One region of the Eubacterium sp. 1001713B170207_170306_E7 genome, then DNA from elsewhere that is predicted to be linked to it. Evidence: riboswitches for the same ligand, from Rfam matches in the RefSeq annotation. Region 1 holds a riboswitch; each other region holds the start of a gene.
What was found. Region 1 has a riboswitch for cyclic di-GMP ahead of I2B62_RS13830 (helix-turn-helix transcriptional regulator). Riboswitches for the same ligand answer to the same signal wherever they lie in the genome.
Positions count from the first base shown of each region.

Region 2: it holds a riboswitch for cyclic di-GMP, as region 1 does, so the genes downstream of both, I2B62_RS14790 (prepilin-type N-terminal cleavage/methylation domain-containing protein) here and I2B62_RS13830 (helix-turn-helix transcriptional regulator) in region 1, are expected to answer to the same signal.
Region 3: it holds a riboswitch for cyclic di-GMP, as region 1 does, so the genes downstream of both, I2B62_RS08555 (M60 family metallopeptidase) here and I2B62_RS13830 (helix-turn-helix transcriptional regulator) in region 1, are expected to answer to the same signal.

Region 1 covers NZ_JADMVE010000005.1:224,916-229,111, forward strand. The annotation lists gene I2B62_RS13825 (LTA synthase family protein) at 1-1,424, shown strand, start outside; gene I2B62_RS13830 (helix-turn-helix transcriptional regulator) at 1,470-1,802, opposite strand; cyclic di-GMP riboswitch class I at 1,893-1,980, opposite strand; gene I2B62_RS13835 (helix-turn-helix transcriptional regulator) at 2,072-2,407, opposite strand; gene trxA (thioredoxin) at 2,624-2,947, opposite strand; gene I2B62_RS13845 (aminotransferase class I/II-fold pyridoxal phosphate-dependent enzyme) at 3,045-4,196, shown strand, end outside.
Region 2 covers NZ_JADMVE010000006.1:47,451-51,646, reverse strand. The annotation lists gene I2B62_RS14800 (type II secretion system protein) at 1-414, opposite strand, end outside; gene I2B62_RS14795 (prepilin-type N-terminal cleavage/methylation domain-containing protein) at 466-933, opposite strand; gene I2B62_RS14790 (prepilin-type N-terminal cleavage/methylation domain-containing protein) at 1,233-1,751, opposite strand; cyclic di-GMP riboswitch class I at 1,931-2,024, opposite strand; gene I2B62_RS14785 (O-antigen ligase family protein) at 2,283-3,575, opposite strand; gene I2B62_RS14780 (hypothetical protein) at 3,796-4,053, shown strand; gene I2B62_RS14775 (PIN domain-containing protein) at 4,037-4,196, shown strand, end outside.
Region 3 covers NZ_JADMVE010000003.1:115,784-119,979, reverse strand. The annotation lists gene I2B62_RS08555 (M60 family metallopeptidase) at 1-1,977, opposite strand, end outside; cyclic di-GMP riboswitch class I at 2,095-2,182, opposite strand; gene phoU (phosphate signaling complex protein PhoU) at 2,339-3,016, opposite strand; gene pstB (phosphate ABC transporter ATP-binding protein PstB) at 3,031-3,792, opposite strand; gene pstA (phosphate ABC transporter permease PstA) at 3,804-4,196, opposite strand, start outside.

The DNA.
Region 1 (4,196 bases):
CACACCGCCGCGTTCAGGATCAATACAAAGGCCGTAAGCTGCGTCTGACCGCTTTTGCCGCGCTGACCATCACCTTTGGTTTGTTTTTTGAGACCAATGTGGAGCGTTACTATTATGCCTGGGATATGCCGGTTAATGGTTATCCCTACACCTTTACGGTCAATGCCAAGCTCTCACATGTCAGGGAGCCGGAGGGCTATGATCTGGCCTTTCTGGGAGAGAGCATCAAAAATACCCAGCAGCCTCTGAGTACAGCGGCAGTGGGGCGTGGCGGAATAACGGAGAAAGCGGCTTCTGGCCCGGTGGCGAAAAAAAATAATCAACCCAATATCATTGCCATTATGAACGAATCCTTCAGCGACCTGCGGACCGTTGGCGACTTCTCGACCAATATTGACTACATGCCTTTTATTGACAGCCTGAGTGAAAACACCGTTAAGGGAAATCTCTATGTTTCGGTCTTCGGAGGCGGCACCTGTGATTCCGAATACGCTTTTCTGACTGGGAACACCACAGCCTATCTGCCGGAAAACGCAAGGCCCTACCAGCTGTATGTCAAGGGGCCGGCGCCCAGCCTCGTGTCGACGCTGAACTATGAGGGCTACAGCAGCTACGCCATCCATCCCGGTGAACGGAATGCCTGGAACCGGGATAAGGTTTATCCGAATTTTGGCTTTCAGCAGTTTTTCTCGAATGAAGAATTTATCGATGCAGACCGCACGCGGGAGTCGTGGGTCAGCGACGCGGCCACCTATGACAAGGTTATTGAGCTCTACGAAAACAAGGGCGATCATCCATTGTTTGTCTTTGATGTGACCATTCAGAACCACGCCGGCTACCAGCTGAATGCCGACGATCTGGAGCCGGTGCTCCTGGAGGGCATGGAAGGAAGCTACCCTGAAACCGAGCAGTATTTATCCCTGATGCGCGATTCGGACGCGGCCTTTAAGAATCTGATCGACTATTTCAGCGGACAGGAAGAACCGACACTGGTGGTCATGTTCGGAGATCATCAGGCGTATATTGAGCAGGCGTTTTATGAAGAGCTCATGCAGAAGCCTCTGGACCAGTGGAGTACGGAGGAGCTTCAGAAGCGCTATGTCACGCCCTTTGTCATCTGGGCAAATTACGATATTCCGGAGGCGCAGGTAGATAAGCTGAGTGTGAACTACCTCTCCAGCCTTTTACTGGAGCAGGCGGGCATCCAGGGGACGCCCTATAATGATTATCTCATGAAGCTGTCCGAGACACTGCCGGTTATCAACTCGGTGGGGATCATTGACAATGAGGGGCAGTATTTCAGAAAGGGTGATCCGACCATTCATGACCGTGATGTCCTGGAATACCGGCAGATGCTCTATAATAATATGCTGGATACCGCAAGACGGCGAAACGATCTGTTTTATCCGGCTTCGGACTTTTAATTTAAAAACCCCCGGATCACTTCACAGCGATCCGGGGGTTTTTATTTATTTTTTAACTTTAAAGCCGTCGGTCATTACCTTGATGACATCGCACACGATTTTGGACTGCTCGTCATTCAGCCCCTCCATTGCAGTGGACAGAAAGTGAATCCGGCTGGTAAACGACTCGACGGGGAAATCAGCAAGAAGTGCGCTGACAGGAATCTCCAGTGCGTCGGAGATGGTGATGAGCGTTTCAAGCTTGGGCAGATGGGTTCCGCGTTCCAGCATGCTCAGATAATTCGGCGTGATATGAACGCGCTCCGCAAGCTGGTACTGCGTCAGTTTTTTATTGAGACGGGCTTCACGAATATGCCTGCCAATAACTTTATTATCCATTGTAAATAACTCCTCTGCGTGAGATTGGGGCAATAAAAAGACCCCGGCATAAACCAAGGGCAGGGAGATTGCATTCAGTAAGTTAAATACCCGAGCAACCGGCTGTCGTTTCATTTTTAAATGAATTAGACCCTTGGCTTTGCGTCACTACTTTTCAGTAGTTTTGCCCTATTTCAAAATGATTCGGATGTATAGTATTTACTATAACTCACAATGCGAATGAAGTCAATATTCAATTATAGTTTTGTCTAAGAATTTAAACAATTAATTCAGTGATTTGTTATTTTGAAATGGTCACACATCAGTTTGACCATATTCTCAACTAATGCGAGCTGCTCCTCTGTCAAATCGTCGGACAGAATATGGAGTGCCGCGCGCGAGTCGTCCCGGTTCTCTGCAGGTTCTTCCATCAGGAGGTCATCGGCGGAGACAGACAGAATGTTGGCCAGCCGGATAAAGGTTTCCAGCCGGGGCAGCTGCGCGCCCCTTTCAATAATACTGAGGTAGGTGGGGGTGATACCGGCTTTTTTTGCCAGCTGGTTTTGTGTAAGATGGGCATCTTTTCGAAACTGGCGAAGCCGCTGCCCGAGGTATTTACTGTTCATCTGAAGTTCCTCCCGAGTATTTGACAGATAAGATTGAGAATAAGGAATCTATAAACAATTTTCATAGTAACATATTTTTGTAAAAGGTTCAAGGGTTTTAGAAATAATAGTTATAAATATGGAATAAAAAAAGAAACGCCCTGTATTGTGAAAAAAAATTTAATAAAAAGTAGTTCGATAAAAAAAGACCATGCTCCGGGCATGGTCTGAAAAAACTTATAAATTTTTTAGGGTATCGATGTATTCTTGTTTGCCGCGGCTTCCAACGAAACGTTCCACTTCGCTGCCGTTCTTTAAGAATACACAGGTCGGGATGCTCATGACATGAAACTGTCTGGCCAGATCGGTGTTTTCATCCACGTTCAGCTTGCAGATTTTAGCATTTGCAGGGACTTCGCCGGCGATTTCTTCGATAATCGGAAGAAGCGCCTTGCAGGGACCACACCATTCAGCCCAGAAATCAACCATCACCGGGCCTTCCGTATAGTTTAACACTTCCGATTCAAAGTTAGTCATATCGACAGAGATGATATTTGCCATCTTTTTCACTCCTTGGATTTTTTTACAGTGATTATCATATCAATAATCTACCTAAAAATAAAGGGGAAAAATCTGGATTTTATGATAAAATAAATCCATGAAAAAAGGACTTTTATATACGAGATTAAAAGAACTCAGTGACACAGGGGCTTTGCGCTTTCACATGCCCGGTCATAAGGGAAAAAACTGTTTTGATAATGAAAATTGGGCAACCTTGGACACCACAGAGATACCGGGGGCGGATAATCTGCACGACCCTTCGGATATTCTTTTAAGGGTTCAGGAGAAGCTGGCCTCAGTCTACGGGTCAGCGGAAGCCTGTATCCTGGTGGGCGGCAGCACGGCCGGCATACAGAGCGCCATCATGGGCGTGTGCAGGGAGGGAGAGAGCCTTTTGGTCCCGTTGAACTGCCACCGTTCGGTTTATGCCGGGCTGGCGCTGGGCAGGATAAAGGGCATTTATTTTGAGCCGCAGTACGACGCGCGGCTGGGCTTTGGAAAAAGCGTTACCCCCGGGCAGGTCGAGGAACAGCTGAGGATGCACCCGGAGGCAAAGGGGATGATACTGGTCAATCCCACCTATTACGGTACCATCAGTGATGTCGCGGCCATTGCAGAGCTGCTGCACAAAAAAGGCAAGGTGCTGATCGTAGACGAAGCCCACGGGGCACACCTGAGGTTTTGCGCCGCGCTGCCGCCCGACGCGGTGGCTTGCGGGGCAGATATTGTGATCCAGAGCACGCACAAGCTTCTGGGGGCTTTTACCCAGAGCTCCCTGCTGCATATGCAGGGGCCCCTGGTAGAGCGGGGCCGCGTCAAAAAATTTCTGGCCATGCTCCAGTCCTCCAGCCCCAGCTATCTGCTGATGATGAGCGTGGAAAACGCTGTGGACGAAGCCTGTGAAAAAGGGGAAGCCGTTTTTCAGGCCATCGCAGACCGTTGGGATTTTTACCGGAAACGGACAGGGGCGGACGACGGTATTGCCCTTTACGCGCCGGAAAGAGGACAGGTCTACGATAAAAGCAAGTGGCTGCTGATGGTAAAGGACGGCCGGGGAACAGATGTTGAGAAGCGCCTGCTCACAGATTTTAACATCCAGTGCGAGATGTCCGGTTTTAATTATGTGCTGGCCATGACAGGAATTGGCACGACACCCGACGAGCTGGACCGCCTGATGGCGGCAGTAGCAGATATGAACAGGGAACGTCCCAAGGTCTCAGAACCGCCGGAGGCTGAATGCGTCAGTCTT
Region 2 (4,196 bases), on a different contig from region 1:
ATCGACAATCACATTTTTTCCTGGTTCAATTATAACATTGATGTTATTTTTAATCATCTCAATTTTATCAATGGAGCCATCCCGGTTATCGTCCACAATGGTCAGCTTGGTGACCCCCACGTAGATGTCGTCCGGCCCCACCAGCTCCCGCAGGTCATCTGCGTCCGGAATGCGGTAAGGGCTCTCCGGCGTCTCGGCGGACTTAAGCTCCGTCGCCCGTATCTGGGCCGCCAGATAAATGGTCCGCGCCTCAGCAATCACCGCGTCCTTTTTGGCGTCGTCGATAAAATGGAGATAGCCCGGGATGATGATCACTGCCAGCAGGGCAATGACCACAATGACGGTGATGAGCTCCATCATGGTGAAGCCAGAGGTATCTTTGATCAGATTTTCAGGTTTGCGGTCAAAGCGCATGACAACACCTCCTGCGGCTGTTTTCGGGTTTTCGGGATAGGGACTGGTGGATTATTTTATTTTTGTGACTTCGGCGGAGCCGCCGGGGGTGATTTTAACAAGATAACTTTGTGATGCATCAATATACTCGACCCATTTAACAATACCATTTGTACTGCTATCAAGCAGCACTCCTATTCTTCCTGTATTCCCTTTATTTGGATCCCATATAATTGGAGGCTCGTTTGACGATATTCTTATGTCCCAAACTTCCAAATCACCTAAATCATTTTTCAAAACATCAATCAACTTATCGCTGACAAAGTCATTATCGCCTTTAAATTCTGTAGACGCCGTCTGTGCCGCCACATAAACTTCTCTCGCCTCGGCAATCGCGGCTTTTCCTTTGGCGTCCTCCACAAATCCCAGCATGGCCGGAATAGTGAAAGCCGCTAAAATCGCCAGGATTACCAGTACTACAATCAGTTCAACCACGGTAAAGCCCTTTTGGTTTTTAAGCAGCTTTTTTAGTTTAGACACAGATTCCACCTCCTGAAATCCTGAAAACACAACAGTTATTCTGCTAAAAAATCAATTGAATCCTATTTTTATGATAAGAAAGCATTTAAAATACTTTTTTACAAATATGCAATAAAGATGAAACCTTGAAAACAGAAAAAAACACTAGCCTACACCTGTTCCGGTCTGCTTTCAATCTTTCACCTGAAAAGCTTTCCCCTGATAAACTGTCAACTACTCTCTTTTCTGGCAATAAAAAAAGCGCCTAAAAAATGGGGAGAAAAGGCCGGCTGCGGCGCTGCAGGCTCGGCCTTATATTATTACACTGTATAACCAGGTGCTGTCTTCATCTTTTCAACAGTAGCTTCACTTCCAGAGGCTTCCATATTTAAAGTAATCAAGTATCCACTTGTAACCCAATATTTCACTTCGGTTACTTTACCATCAGTTACTGTAACCATCCATTCACTACCATTTGTTACTTTATCTCCATCTGTAACATCACCTGATAATTTATTTAATGCACCTTTCTGAATACTAGGCGCTTTTGTATCTCCACTTGGTGATGTTTTAACCCCACTTTGTACAAAAACTGCATCGTAACCTTGAGCATCAGCAGTTTTTCCACCAGCTATAACTTCTGTTACAGAGCCCGAATAAGCCATATAAATTTCTCTCGCTTCTGCGATTCCAGCTTTCCCTCTAGCATCATCAACAAACCCCAACATCGCCGGAATCGTGAACGCCGCTAAAATCGCCAAAATAACCAATACAACAATCAATTCTACCAAAGTAAAACCTTTACGGTTTTTCTTCAGCTTGTTAATCATCTGAATCATTTACATCTCTCCTTTTATGTTCTCTTGTTTACCTTATAAATATAAACCTTTATTTAAACCGTCCGCGCCATGACGATTATAAATGAAGTCATTACCTGCCCCAGCATGCCTTTTTGTTAAAGGCCGCTCAAAAAACAAAAATAGCCGGAAACCACACAGGGCTTTCGGCCGTCTACCGTTTTGGCAGCTGGCTGTCATATCGGACTGGAGCTCCCGACGTAGACCCTGTAGTTTTGCGCCACGGGCTTTCGCACCGCTTTGCCTTTTGAACAATTCTATTCTACAACTGATTCGGACAATTGTCAAGAACTATAAAAACCAGTTACTTTTAAAAACTTTAAAAGGTTCCAGCCATTCACCATTAATACAGGTTTGCACACTTTCAAAACCACATAAATATGCTTTTTTCGCTTCTCTTATAGCTATAGGTTATTATAAATACTGTTTCATTTACCACCAGTATTAAGCTGATGGTAAAAACAGTACGATTTTGGTAAAGCCCTCAATCTTTTTCAAGATTTTTTCAAATTTTCATTTCCTTAAATCATATTCAAATTTTACTTGATTTTCATTGCTCAGCCGCACCACTATTCCGCAGAATATCCAGAAAACAGGCGCTACCGTCACCACCGAGATATTAAAGCAGCCTGCGACCATATAGGCGGCCACACTGCAGATCAGCGGTATGAGCATGGGAGACCTGCGCCAGCTTTTAATGCCCTGGTACAGCGTTGTCCCCTCAAAGGCCAGATAACTGAGCGCTGCAGGGATTCCGCTGCTCACAGCGATGTGCAGGTACTCGTTGTGGGCGCGGTCGATGACGAGATGGTGCCCGGTCACCCGGATAATATCGTTCTCGAAATACTGTCCCATAACCTGTCCCAGCGTCTCAATGCCAAAGCCGGTCAGCGGCCGCAGCTTAATGAGCTCCACGGTTTTTGACCAGATAAAAAGCCGGCAGGAACCGCCCTTTTCCCAGTCGTCCCCCTTGATGGCTTTCGACAGATCGGCAAAAACACTGAAAAGCCGGGCGCCAAATCCGGTGTTTATCAGCAAAAAAACAAGGGTCAGCACGACAAACAGACCGCTCACCACCACGAAACGGCATCGGTTTTCTTTTTCTCTCAGCAGGAACACGCCCAGCAGGATAAAGCCCAGAAAGCTGCCGATCCATGCGCCGCGCGTATTGGTGCACAGCAGGCAGAAGTACACCAACCCACAGGGCAACAGGCAGATCCTGGGGCCTCTGATAAAAGCATAGATGAGAATCGGCAGTGCCAGTGTCAGAAAAGAACCCAGAAAATTGGGGTTGCCGATGGTGGCATAGGACGAACCAGGGCCGCCGTACATTAAAGGATCCTGGGGCTGAAAGTCCAGACCGAATTTCTGAAAAATGCCGTAGAGCGCCACACAGGATACGCCCACGGCATACAACCGCACATGCCAGGGCTTAAAGGTGTAGAAAAAAGCGCCCAGCATCATTAAAATACCATAAAACAAAATGGCGGAGTAGCTCTCCAGCCGGAAGGACCGCCCCTTAAGCGAGAGCATCACATCGGTCGAGAAGGGCAGCGTAATGGTCACGCACAAAAGATACAGCAGCACCAGCTTGACCGGCAGCGGTATTTTAGGTTTCCCGGTAAAATACCCTGTAAGCGGCCGCACATACAAAAGCAGCAGACCAAAAACCAGCACCTCAATGGTCATCAGCTTGGGCATGTACAGGGTATCGCCAAAGGGCGGCACAATGATCATGGGCACCGCTCCGGCAATGACTGCCAGCACCGCCGAGGCGGCTGTTTTAAGCTCGGGTCGTTTCAGCATTATTCTTCCATTCCGTCATTTTATTTTTTCGGCTCCTTCAGTTTATTTTATGGGTAAATTATATTATATTGTACATCTATTGTAAACAACTTGATAAAACGATCCTTTTTTCGGTATAACACGATATTTTTACAGACAATTAAGAATCGCTTGCTAAACTTGTGGCACATCTCGAAATAAGTTATAATATGATTAAACCATCTGAATGGGAGGCGATTGTATGCTGGCGTCAAAAGGTTACTATGACGGGAAAAATATTTTACCCCTTGAAAAGCTGCGTTTAAAAAAGAATCAGCTTGTTAAAATAACGGTTTTGGATGAATATGCCGACGAAAAGGAAATTGCACGCTTAACGGGAAAAAAAGGTTCTTCCAGAGGACTTTTTGCAAAATATGCTAACCCAGAGAAAATCGGTCATGAAAAAAATGCATGGCCAGATGCCGTAAAGGAAAAATATACCGATGACGATGCTCTTTGATGCAAATGCCGTTCTGCGATTCAATTTAAACGATCATGAAGAAATGGCCGATAAGGTAGAAGAAATTCTTCAAAAAGAAACGGTTTCCCTTACGATCGAAGTCCAGGCAGAGATTGTATATGTTTTAGAGAAAGTCTATTCTG
Region 3 (4,196 bases), on a different contig from region 1:
GGCAGTCGGCTGATTTACCTCCCCGGCCCGGTTGATCAGTTTATAGTTTGAGGTAACCGGCGGTTCAATGGATTCGGTGGCGCAGGTATATACCGGTGATTTCGCGCCCTCGCCGATGGCGTTATAACCGGTCAGGTAAACCTCATATTCCGACTGGTCCTTAAGATTCTCAATCACGTAGCTGGTGCCGCTTAAATCCCCGGCCTTTGTGTATTCCCCTTGTCCTTTTTCACGGTAATAGACATTGTAGCCCGTAGAATTCTTCTGTTTTTCCCAGTTGACCGTGATTTGGCGGTACCCGCCCTTCAGGGTTATACCCTCTGGTCTTTCAGGCACTGAGGTTGGCATAGGCGTTCCGATAACCGGCGCGCTGAAACCACTTTCCCAGTTTCCACTTTCAGAGCGGTTAACCGACTGGACCGAAATAGTATATGCCACAAAATTGATTAAATCGCTGACAGTCAGAGAGGTTCCGTCCACCGGAGTCAATGTGGTTTCATTTTTACCGGTTTTGGGGTTTATGAAGCTCATCTTCACTTCATAGCCGGTCACATTGGCCTGCGCCTCCCAGCTGACCGTCAGGCTTTCATTGCCAGAAGCCACCCTGACATTTGTGGGTATGCTCGTGACCTGCTCGACAATTTTATCTTTGGTATTATTTAAAAACTCGACCTTTGAAATTTCCACCAGATTGCTGCTCGCCCTGTTGGTCTCTGTCACAAAGATGGTAACCTTTTTGATGGCGACCTGTTTATTCAGGTTAATGACAATGGTCGATGGGGAAGCTTCATCCGTTAAAAAGAGATAATCCACCTTGTCCTGGAGGTCAAAATCATAAAGCGCTTCCGTCCCCTGGTCGTCGATAATTTCAATCCTGCCCTTTTTCGGGGCGTTTTCAAGGCCAAGCTCGCTGGGAGCAATCCGCAGCTCTGTCGCCACAACTGGTTCCTGCATGACAAGTGGAATCTCCAGCGGTTCATCCTCAGAAATCACACCTTCATTTTCTTTGGCAAACTGGACTGAAGCCGCCTGGTCGGAAGCTGTGCTGAAAAGCTGGGCAATATCGCCGCTTTTTACTGTGACAGGGTTTGCTTCGTTTTTTTCAACCACCACATTTCCCGGATCTACAATCGGAGACGTATCGCTGATTTGTACCTTCTCAGGATCATAGGCCGCGCCCATATTTTCCTGCAGGTAGACCAGATCGACAATATCGACACTTCCGTCTCCGTTCAAATCATAATCTTTTTCGGAAGAGCCCAGCTTTCCCAACACAGCATCGTAGTCGGCATCGTCGATGGTACCGTTTTGGTCTACATCTCCGGTTAAAATAGCGCCGCCCATAAATTCGACGCGCTTAGAACTCCCCTGAAGACTTACCTGAGCCTGGGCTGATACCATACCCTTATCCGAAAAGGTTAACGAATAATCACCAACGGGCAGATGATAAAAATTGACATTGGCAAAATAAACCCTCGCGTCCGGATTCTGCGCATCATAAAAAACATTGCTGCTGTCCCCGTTGTCGGCAGCCTTGTCAAAAAGCAATGTCTTATATTGAATATTTCGGCCGCCAAAATCAGTCGAGGTTTTTTCATTCACAATATCTTTCAGCGAAATTTCCTTTGCCGTGCCATCTTCGGATGTCAGCGTCAGGACTGCGGTCTCAAGCAGCTTTGTTCTTGGCTGGGCAAAGTGTATTTCCACCTCTATATTCCCCACAAGCTCTGCAGGCCCGCCAGCGCGGATCGCAGTATCCTCTTCGCTTTCCGCCAGAGGCTCCAAAACTTCAGCATCCGCAGAAAAAGCAGACCCTGCGTCCTCTTCCGGCCCGTCTTCTTCCCGATTTTCTGTCACGATATCATTCTCAGTTATTTCAGCCGGGGCTTCCTGTGTGGCTTCCTCTGCGAGAATGGATACCGGAAAGCTCGCAAACAGCATCACAACTGACATAAAACAAGCTAACCATTTTTTCATGTTCTTTTTCCTTTCATTTTCTAAATAAATGATCTTTCATCAAACACTGTTTTTTTAAATAAAAAATGGCTGCAAAAAGGCGCAGCCATTCAAGAGCCATCTGTAATGATGGATTTCCATAGCAGCTGGCTGCCGTTACCGCTTAGCGGTTTTAGGCCCTTTAGTTTTGCGTCTCTGCCTTTCAGCAGATTTGCCCTTTTTATGTATTAAAAACATTATTAAATTAAAATCAGTATAGACTATAACTCATTATATCAGGCGCGATTCTCCACGTCAAGATTCTTTGATTATTTTGCATAAATAAGAAAAAGACCAGCGCGGGAAGCGGCACTGGTCTTATGGTCTTAGCAAAGCCTGAGGCTTATTCGTCCTCAGGAAGGGTGTTTAAGTCATTAAAATCCATATAATTTCCGGTAACGATAAAATACACAGTCTCAAAAATATTGGTGGCATGATCGCCAATTCTTTCCAAATGGCTTCCGATAAAGGAAAAGCTCATGGCCTGAAGCGCCATTTCCGGATTTTTGTTAATCTCTGCAATACAATCGCTGTGCAGCGTATTGTTCAGACGGTCGATCTCATCCTCATAACGGATCACATCGTCCATTCTGCTGATATCCTCATCAATATAAGCCTGGATACACATTTTCAGCTGATCTTCGACCATTTTTGCCATCTGTGGAATATTATCGAGCTTTTTATAGTATTCTTCCTTGCGCAGGCAGATCACCTTCTGGCAGATATTTACCGCCAGATCAGCGATTCTTTCAAGGTTTGTAATAATTTTATAGGTGGAGGAAAGCCTTCTTAAATCTCCGGCGACCGGCTGCTGTCTTGCGATCACCTCGCTGACAATCTGCTGGAGCTGGATTTCCTTTAAATCCACAATATCATCCCGGCTGATCACGCTTCTGGCCAGCTTGACATTCTGTTCTTCCAGCGCTGTAATCGAGTCCGACAGCATTCGTTCTGCCTGGGAAGACATTAATAGAATTTCATTTTTTATGGTTTTTAATTCTTCATTGTAAACTTCTCTCATGGTTTGCTCCTTTATCAACCGAATCGTCCGGTAATATAATCTTCAGTCCGTTTATCTTCCGGATTCATGAAAATGGTATTCGTTTCATTATATTCAATAATTTCTCCCATCAGAAAGAACGCCGTTCTGTCCGAAATTCTGGCGGCCTGCTGCATGGAGTGTGTGACGATGATGATGGTATATTCCTTTTTAAGCTCCTCCATCAGGTCTTCAATCTTTGAAGTCGCGATCGGGTCCAGGGCCGAGGTAGGCTCATCCATCAAAATAACCTCCGGCTGCATGGCAATGGTCCGGGCGATACACAGACGCTGCTGCTGTCCGCCGGAAAGGCCCAAGGCAGACTTGTTAAGCCGGTCGCTCACCTCGTCCCACAGAGCCGCGGCCACCAGACTGTCGTGTACAATTTTATCAAGTTTTTTCTTATCTTTCAAGCCCTGGCATTTCGGGCCATAGGCAATATTATCATAGATACTCATCGGAAACGGGTTGGGCTTTTGAAAAACCATGCCCACCTTTGTTCTGAGCTGAATGACATCGGTGTTCTTTTCATAGATATTTTTGCCGTCAAAATTCAGCGTCCCCTCAATACGAACCGAATCGATAAGGTCGTTCATGCGGTTCAGGCAGCGCAAAAACGTGGATTTGCCACAGCCCGACGGACCAATAAAAGCGGTTACTTCATTTTCATAAATATCAATATTGATTTTTTTCAAGGCCTGAAAATCACCATAGTACAAATCCAGATCCTTCACATCAAATTTTTTCTTCTTATCCATTTTAACCTCGTCTATTTTTTATGGGCAACATCCAGCTTGTCCGCTGCCAGTCTTGATAAAATATTCAATACAATGACAATCAACACAATGATAATACCAATGGCGCAGGCCAGTTCGATATTTCCTTCTTCTTTCGCCACATAGTAGGCCTGAACCGTCAATGTGCTTCCCGGTGAAAACAGGGTTCCCGGAATCTGTGCAACCGTGCCGGCGGTAAGCAGCAGCGCTGCAGATTCGCCGATCACACGGCCAATACTCAGGAGCACCGCGGTGACAATGCCGGGAACTGCGGATGGCAGCACCACCCTGAACACCGTCTGCAGCTTGGTCGCTCCCAGAGCCAGCGAGCCCTCGCGGTAGCTGACCGGAACAGTTTTAAGCGCTTCCTCTGTGCTTCGTATGAT